DNA from 4 places in the Marinomonas sp. A3A genome. Region 1 is predicted to be linked to each of the others. Evidence: predicted binding sites of a transcription regulator. Region 1 holds the regulator's gene; each other region holds the start of a gene.

Region 1 (2,207 bases):
AGAGTTCCATATCACTCATATTCGCACCAACCTAGGAATGGCCTTATCAGGAGGAGAAAGACGCCGGGTCGAAATAGCGAGAGCTGTTGCCATGAACCCAAAATTCATCTTACTTGATGAACCATTTGCTGGCGTAGACCCTATTTCCGTTGGTGATATAAAGCACATTATCAAACACCTCCAAGAGAGTGGAATCGGCGTCCTAATTACCGATCACAACGTCAGAGAGACACTAGACATCTGCGATAAAGCTTACATTGTTGGTAATGGCTACATCATTGCATCTGGCGATGCCAGTACCGTCATCAACAATGAACAAGTAAAAAAGGTCTATTTAGGCGACGACTTCCGCCTGTAACCCCTTATCATTGCTGTAGAAAGGGAGTAGTATGCACAACTCGTTCCAATTCATTCAATTAGAAGAAAGAGTTGCTCTATGAAGCAGTCTTTACAATTAAAGCTCGGTCAGCAGCTGACCATGACGCCACAACTGCAACAGGCTATCCGCTTGCTGCAGCTTTCTACGTTGGATTTAAAACAAGAAATTCACGAATTCCTTGAGTCTAATCCACTACTTGAGCTCGACGACGACGAACAAATTCATAGCGACATCCCTGCCAGTATAGAATCAAAAAGTGCTGCAGATACAACAGTCGACAACAATAGCGAAGAAGCACGCGTAGAGTCCGAGTGGACAGAAAGTATCCCAGAAGAACTGTCCATCGACAGTAACTGGGATGACACCTACCAAAGCTCTGCGGCCGTCAGTGATCACAACAGCTACGAAGGCGATAGCGACTTCGAAAGCCGAAATGCACCAGCAGAAAGCATACAAGACCATTTAATATGGCAATTAAATTTAACTCACATGTCAGATCGCGACATCGAAATCGCTTACGCCATCATTGAATGCGTCCAACCCGATGGCTACTTAAGCATTTCCCCCGATGACATTTGTGAGTCCCTTTGTACAGAACTAGAAGAGCTTGAGTTAGACGAAGTCATTGCTGTACAACACAGACTACAACGCTTTGACCCTGTTGGCGTATGCTCGATCGACCTACGCGACTGCCTTCTTGTGCAACTGGAAGCTTTCCAGAGCCACCCTCTATACAAGAGCACACACAATCTTATTGATCATTACCTACCCTTGTTAGGTAACCGAGATTTTGCTCAGTTAAGCCGCAAAACAAAATTAAAAGACGAAGCACTAAAAGAAGTCGTCAATTTGATCCAACAGCTTAACCCACGCCCTGGCTCAGTGATCGACGCAGATGACACCGACTACGTTATTCCAGACGTCACCGTAAAAAAACGCCATGACGTATGGCAAGTTGAACTAAATAACGACGCGTTGCCGCCCATCAAAATCAATGAGACTTACTCAGCGATGGCTAGCACAGCAACAACCGCCGAAGATGCCACCTACATCAAAACCTCTCTTCAAGAAGCAAAATGGTTCATGAAGAGCTTGCAGAGCCGCAACGAAACATTATTAAAAGTGGCCAGCTGCATAGTAAGTCGACAAATTGATTTCTTCGAACTTGGCGAAGAAGCCATGAAACCCATGGTTCTTCACGATGTTGCAGAAGAAGTTGGCATGCATGAATCAACTATATCTAGGGTAACAACCCAGAAATACATGCACACACCTAAAGGTATTTTTGAGCTAAAGTACTTCTTCTCCAGCCATGTCAACACAGCCTCTGGCGGAGAATGTTCTTCTACAGCAATACGAGCTATGATTAAAAAGCTTGTATCAGATGAACCAGCAAAAAAACCACTAAGTGACAACAAGCTAGCTGCTATTTTAGCAGACCAAGGCATACAGGTTGCTCGACGTACTGTTGCCAAATATCGAGAGGCGATGAACATCCCTCCTTCCAATGAACGAAAACGACTGATCTAAACGGAAACCATTTTATCATGTCCTTGAAATCATTATTAAAAGCGGAACTCGTTCTCGCAAAACAAGATATTGTTAGTAAGAAACGCGTCCTTGAAAGCATTGCGGAAGTCGCTTCAAATCGACTACATTGCGACAACGAAGCCATCTATGACGCATTACTTGGTCGAGAGAAACTAGGCAGCACAGGCATTGGCAACGGCATCGCTATTCCACATTGCCGTCTAGAGTCTGCAAACCACACCGCTATCGTTGTTATGTCTCTACAAACGCCTATTGATTTCGACTCCATCGACAAAAG
Region 2 (2,207 bases), 430 kb from region 1:
GGCCTAGAAGGCGGTTTGGACTATCTTAAAGACGTAGTGATTAACGACAAACTGGGCTTATGTTCAGAGCTTGAAGCCAGTATGCAACACGTAGTAAATACCTTCCAGTGCGAATGGAAAACCACGTTGCAAGATCCTGAAGCATTAAAGACTTTCCGCCAATTTGTGAATTATGAGGGAAGTGATAACAATGTGGTCTTTGTTGAAGAGCGCAGTCAAATGCGTCCAGCAACCGAATCAGAAAAACAGCAATTAATTGCGAAGGTAGGTTAAAACGATGACGATGCCATGGAAATTAATTTGTAAACAAGAAGACCTAATAGAGGGTGCTGGTGTGGCGGCCATGGTAAATGGCGAACAAGTCGCGATTTTCTACGTCCCTGAGTCAGATAATAAAGTCTTTGCGATCGGTAACTGGGATCCGGTTGGCAAGGCGAATGTTTTATCACGAGGCTTGGTTGCTCATTTACAAAATCAATGGGTCGTTGCCAGCCCTTTGTATAAACAACACTTTGTCTTGGCATCGGGCGAATGTCTTGAAGAAACTGTTCAGGTGCCCCATTGGCCCGCCAAATTAGAAGACGGTCATGTGTTTGTTGCGACACACTAATCAAAAAGCGGTGCACCAAAATGATCTCTCTGCACCGTTTGAACGCTTCGGACAGCTGGTGTTTTATAGCTTATCTGAAGTGAGTCAGTTGCAAGCCTAGCAAAGCTTAGTCATGGCCAGCTTAATGTGTTTTTTTAAAGTTGGCTTACTAATTGCTTTGTATAGATTACTGATGCACCGTAAACCGACGATGGCTTACACATAAAGCATACAGATATTACAAAAGGCAACGAGGCCCAATCACTTTTTTAGAAAAGTGATTGGGCCTTTTTTGTTTTTAAAAAAGTTAAAAGCGCGAGGAAGGTCCATGACGACAACAATGAAGACAGCAACCAGCGTAAAAACGACCTGTCCATATTGCGGTGTTGGGTGTGGCGTAAATTTGACTCTTCCACATTCGGCAAGTGAAGCCGTTCCACCTGTGTCTGGTGACTTGGAGCATCCGGCTAATTTTGGTCGTTTATGTGTGAAAGGTAGCAGTCTTGCGCAAACCATTCAATCGGATGATCGCTTAATAACACCTATAGTTGATGGTCATCCTGTTGCTTGGGAATCGGCTATTAAAACAGTGAGCGAGAAAATTGCTCAAGTGATTAAAGATCATGGCCCTGATGCTTTCGCTTTTTATCTTTCAGGACAAATCCTGACGGAAGATTATTACGTGGCAAATAAACTGGCCAAAGGTTTTATCGGCACCGCCAACGTGGATACCAATTCTCGTCTGTGCATGGCGTCTGCTGTTGTCGGTTATAAGCGTGCTTTTGGCTCAGACACTGTGCCTTGTAATTATGAAGATCTAGAGCTCTGTGATTTACTGATTATGGTTGGATCGAACGCGGCCTGGACACACCCCATTTTATATCAACGCATTGCCGCAGCGAAAAAACAACGTCCTAACATGAAAGTGGTGGTGATTGACCCAAGAGAAACAGCGACTTGCGATATTGCGGATCTACACCTGGCAATTAAGCCCGGATCCGACGCCGCGATTTTTTCCTTTTTATTAACTGATTCAGTTCAAGCTGGCGTTTTAGATGATGACTTTATTGCGAACCACACCAATGGATTTGAGGCTGCTTTAGTAGAGGCGAGAAAATCGACTCCGAGCTTATCTTATACCGCAGACTTTTGCGGAATCGGTGAGCAAGATCTAGCAAGTTTAGCCAGCTGGTGGCGCGACACGGCAAAGACAATTACCTTTTATTCTCAGGGGGTGAATCAGTCGTCCTCTGGCGTTGATAAATGTAACGCGATCATTAATTGTCATTTGGCGACGGGTCGTATTGGCAAAGAAGGTGCTGGACCTTTTTCTATTACGGGTCAACCAAACGCTATGGGCGGGCGAGAAGTGGGTGGTCTGGCCAATCAATTAGCAGCTCATATGGATTTTGCCACACCGGGTGCACAGGATTTGGTGCAGCGTTTTTGGCAAGCGCCGAATATGGCTACAAAGGACGGTTTAAAAGCCGTCGACTTATTTCAGGCCATGGAGGAAGGTAAGGTCAAAGTGGTTTGGATTATGTCGACTAATCCTATGGTGAGCTTACCAGATACCACTCAGGTTCGACGCGCGCTGGAAAAATGCGAGCTGGTGATT
Region 3 (2,207 bases), 300 kb from region 1:
CTAAATAGCGTGATAAAATCCGCTTCTTCCATTTCACTGATTACAGCTAACGGGTCGTGCATAATAGGACTCCAATTTCTGACGGCTCTAAAAATTTCTTACAAAAAAGATCTCTATGAATAACAAAAATCATATTACAGAAACACATGGCACAAATATTGATCCCTATGAAACAATATTTTCAGATCCATTTCACTTATAAAGACGCTTTCCTGCAAAAATCAGGCAAGCTTTCAGATTAGATTGAGGTAAAACAATGGGATACTTAACCACTCACATTTTAGACACAACAAAAGGAATCGCGGCCGCTGGAGTTAAAATTGACCTTTACCAGCATACTAAAGACGGTCAACGACAGCTGATTCATAGCACTGTGTCCAACAACGATGGGCGCTGTGATCAGCCCTTATTACAAGCAGATAGCTTCTCTGCCGGCATATATGAGCTGGAGTTCGCCATTGATGAGTACTTTGCTTCCAGCTCTAATGAAGACACTCTGAAAGAGAGTCCAAGCTTCTTAAATACCGTAATTATTCGTTTCGGCATCAGTGATGAAAACGCTCACTATCATGTCCCCCTTCTAGTTTCGCCTTATTCTTACAGCACTTATCGCGGCAGCTAGTCTTATGCAATTAGACTTCAGCCCAAGACTTAGTGAGCCAGAATGAAGCAAAACCCACAAAATTCGCACCAAGATAAAACATTTTCTGTCCTATCGGTCAAAGAAGAAAATACGCTTTTTTCTTCTTTGATCTATCACCACTGATTACGCACCACCCTAAAACAAAGGTTTCACATAAATAAATATAGGTTCATTTGTTTCATGGCATATTTATTGCCATTTACTCCTTTAACAAGACATTAAAAATTCGCTAAGACAACAAGAGAACGAAGCGAAAGATTAAAGGGGAATGATATGAAAGCACTTATTATTGGTGGCGGTATTGGTGGCATGTCTGCAGCGGCCGCGTTAAAGCAACAAGGCATCGAGTGTGAAATTTTTGAAGCGGTGAAAGAAATCAAACCTGTTGGCGCGGCGCTTTCTATTTGGTCTAACGGTGTAAAATGCATGAACCATTTAGGTATGGGCAGCATTATGGATGAACTCGGCGGCCCGATGCACAACATGGCTTACCACGATGGTATAACTGGAAGCGTAATGACCCAATTTAGTCTTTCACCATTGGTTGATGCGGTTGGCGAACGCCCTTGTCCTGTGTCCCGTGCAGACCTACAAAGCCAAATGATCGATTGGTGGGGCCGCGATAAAGTTCAATTTGGCAAGCGTATTGAAAAAGTCGAACAGAGTGACATTGGCGTCACCGCGTATTTTAGCGATGGTAGCAGCGCTGTGGGTGACTTTATGATTGCTGCTGACGGCACGCATTCTGTCGTTCGCGCTGATGTCATTGGCTATCAAACCGAACGTCGCTACGCTGATTATGTGAACTGGAATGGCTTAGTAGAAATAGATGAAAGCATTGCCCCTGGCGATCAATGGACAACCTTTGTCGGGGAAGGCAAACGCGTTTCTATTATGCCAATTGCCGGAGGCCGCTTTTACTTCTTCTTTGATGTGCCATTACCAAAAGGTCTAGCAGAAGACAGAAGTACAGTCGTTGCCGATCTAACGGGTTACTTTGCTGGCTGGGCTGAACCTGTCCAAAAACTGATTGCTACCATTAATCCAGAAACCACCAATCGCATCGAAATTCATGACATCGAACCATTCGATACCTTGGTAAAAGGCAATATCGCCCTACTCGGCGATGCGGCCCACAGCACAACCCCAGACATTGGCCAAGGCGGTTGCTCTGCACTCGAAGACGCCGTTGTACTTGGTCAGTGTTTCGCGGATCAATTCAAAGAGAAAGGCAAAACGGTTTCTGGTGTGCTAGCCGCTTTGAAGCAGTACGAAGAAGAACGCCGCTTCCGCGTAAAGGATCTAGTACTAAAAGCTCGCAAACGCTGTGATGTTACCCATGGTAAAGACATGCAAGAAACCCAAGCTTGGTATGATGAGCTAAGACACGAAACAGGCGAAAACATTATTGCAGGATTGCGTACTACTATTATTGGAGGGCCGCTAGCGTAATGCCAATAAGTCGCCAAGAAAGCACTAGAGAAGTGATTTCCCTACTGGGGAATCACTTTCTTGCCAGTTTCAAAAACCGCTCTCTGCTGTTAGTTAAATGTAACCGCATAGC
Region 4 (2,207 bases), 2.1 Mb from region 1:
CACTATATCGCTCACGAAGGCTTCCGCGAAGCCATTGGTAACTTTTGCGAGGAAGAAGCCCAAGCCGTGCGTGAGTACCATCAAGATACCCACGCATTGTTGCCGTTTAAGCAAGAAGTTTAGCTAAATATCAAACTTCTTGATGCGGGCCGAATAGTTCGTAATGAATACGGTCGGCTTCTACGCCAAGGGTTAACAGTTGTTGTTTAACGAACATCATGAAGCCAACTGGTCCACATAAGTAAAACTCGCCATTTATTAGCGGCAAGCTGTCTTTTATCGCATCTAGTTGCATCATGCCTTTTGTTACGCCCTCTTCTTCGCTTTTGGCTTGTTCGTACCAAGTATGAACGGACAGATTTAAATGGCCTTTCAGGCTGTTTACGTGCTCTTTGAAGGAATGTTGACCTTGATGAGCACAAGCGTGTAAATAGCTCACAGGGTGGCCGTATTGCTGCTTATCTAGAGTATTTAGTATGGCTTGCATTGGCGTTAAACCCACTCCTCCAGAAATCAGCACTACAGGTGTTTGCTTATCTTGGAAAACGAAGTCACCTGCTGGTGGCATGGCTTCAATTTCGTCTCCGACGTTTAAATGATCATGAAGGTAATTCGACATAACACCTTTGATGTCACCTGCGCCTTCGCGTTTTACGCTGATGCGATAGTTTTTACCATTTGGCGTGGTTGATAGAGAGTATTGACGTATCTCATCGAACTCATTGCCTTTTGGATGTAACTTAACGCCTAAGTATTGGCCTGGTTGGTAATCAATTACCGCGCCGCCATCGATAGGTTCAAAGACAAAGCTGGTGACCAAATCCGATTCTGGTGTTTTCGAAGCGACACGGAAACGGCGGAAATCTTTCCAGCCACCACGTTGCGCAGCTCGCTCTCTATAAAGATCTCCTTCGACTTGAATAAAGATACCAGCTAATTGAGTGTAGGCCGCTGCCCAAGCTTCTTCTACGTCTTTGGTGAAAGCCTCTGGTGCGAGTTCTCGTAAGGTTTCAAGTAGGTGATGACCAACGATGTCGTATTGGTTTGGTTGGATATTAAAACTGGTGTGCTTATGAGCTATACGCGTCACGGCGCTAGTCAATACTTCTAGATTATCGATGTGCGTTGCGTACGCCGCGATGGCATTGAACAAAGCTGCAGGCTGACCACCGGTTCTTTGATGCGTCATGTTGAACACATCTTTTAGTTCAGGATTATGGAAAAACATGCGTTGGTAAAAATGTTCTGTAATCGCAGTTCCTGCAGAAGCAAGAAGCGGGATAGTCGCTTTGACAGTGTCGATATGGTGTTGAGTTAACATGTTATTTCCTTTGCTAAGAGTACGGATAGATGTTTTGTTAACTCTTCTATAGCGAAGCGCGTGCCAACTAAAAATAGATAATAAAATCAGTAGTTTAGGTTTTTAATATCAATTAAAGAGTCAATAAGACTCGCTAATAAAAAAGTCTATATGATATCTTCGAGTCAAATTGACACGAAATATTATTTGCCCTATGAGTTGATAACCATGAATCAGGTCTCTAATAACGCCTTATTGAGCTTTGCCCTCGATCTTGCTAGCGCGGTGACGCAGCCCAATCGTTTTGAACAATTGGTGTATGCGGTGCGGGCAACAATTAACTGTGATGCAGTCGTCTTATTGGCGAATAATAATGGTGTGCTGACGCCGCTGGCTCAACGGGGTTTATCGGAAGACCTAATGGGGCGTCGGTTTATTATTGATGAACACCCGCGTTTGAAGGCTATTTGTAGCGGTCATTATCCGGTTCGTTTTCCTGCTGAGTCGCCTCTTCCCGATCCTTACGATGGCATGGTGTTAGGCCACGATGAGAATTTACCTGTGCATTCTTGCATGGGCGTTCCTTTGTATTTGGAAGGGAAATTGATCGGTGTTGTCACTTTAGACAGCATCATGCCGGGCGTTTTTGATAATATCGACGCGCGTGCTTTGGAAATCATCGGTACCATGGCGGCCATGACACTAAATACCGCCATCTTGATGGAGCGCTTAGAAAACCAATCTCTCCACGCCCAAAACGTACTAAAAGTGATGGGCGATCAACGCATTGAAATGATCGGCCAAAGCAAGGCTATACAAGATCTCAAACAGTCGATTAATTTAGTCGCATCGTCGGATTTTTCTATTTTAATCGAAGGTGAAACGGGTGTTGGAAAAGAGCTTGTCG

Evidence for each region. The regulator sigma-54, encoded in region 1, starts transcription at its own class of promoters, with help from an activator protein. The targets are predictions, from matches to a motif close to TGGCACNNNNNTTGCTNT.
Region 2: CYL31_RS13595 (nitrate reductase) is a predicted target of sigma-54. The motif match lies at 752-769, and genes of this name have one in related genera.
Region 3: hpxO (FAD-dependent urate hydroxylase HpxO) is a predicted target of sigma-54. The motif match lies at 825-842, and genes of this name have one in related genera.
Region 4: hmpA (NO-inducible flavohemoprotein) is a predicted target of sigma-54. The motif match lies at 1,370-1,387, and genes of this name have one in related genera.

Annotation. Positions count from the first base shown of each region.
Region 1 covers NZ_CP025532.1:2,482,920-2,485,126, forward strand. Annotated here, with positions in the region: gene lptB (LPS export ABC transporter ATP-binding protein) at 1-358, shown strand, start outside; gene CYL31_RS11585 (RNA polymerase factor sigma-54) at 437-1,909, shown strand; gene ptsN (PTS IIA-like nitrogen regulatory protein PtsN) at 1,927-2,207, shown strand, end outside.
Region 2 covers NZ_CP025532.1:2,908,902-2,911,108, reverse strand. Annotated here, with positions in the region: gene nirB (nitrite reductase large subunit NirB) at 1-273, shown strand, start outside; gene nirD (nitrite reductase small subunit NirD) at 278-610, shown strand; gene CYL31_RS13595 (nitrate reductase) at 918-2,207, shown strand, end outside.
Region 3 covers NZ_CP025532.1:2,779,073-2,781,279, forward strand. Annotated here, with positions in the region: gene uraD (2-oxo-4-hydroxy-4-carboxy-5-ureidoimidazoline decarboxylase) at 1-62, opposite strand, end outside; gene uraH (hydroxyisourate hydrolase) at 257-622, shown strand; gene hpxO (FAD-dependent urate hydroxylase HpxO) at 917-2,095, shown strand; gene CYL31_RS13015 (FadR/GntR family transcriptional regulator) at 2,148-2,207, opposite strand, start outside.
Region 4 covers NZ_CP025532.1:200,222-202,428, forward strand. Annotated here, with positions in the region: gene CYL31_RS00900 (GNAT family N-acetyltransferase) at 1-123, shown strand, start outside; gene hmpA (NO-inducible flavohemoprotein) at 131-1,321, opposite strand; gene norR (nitric oxide reductase transcriptional regulator NorR) at 1,529-2,207, shown strand, end outside.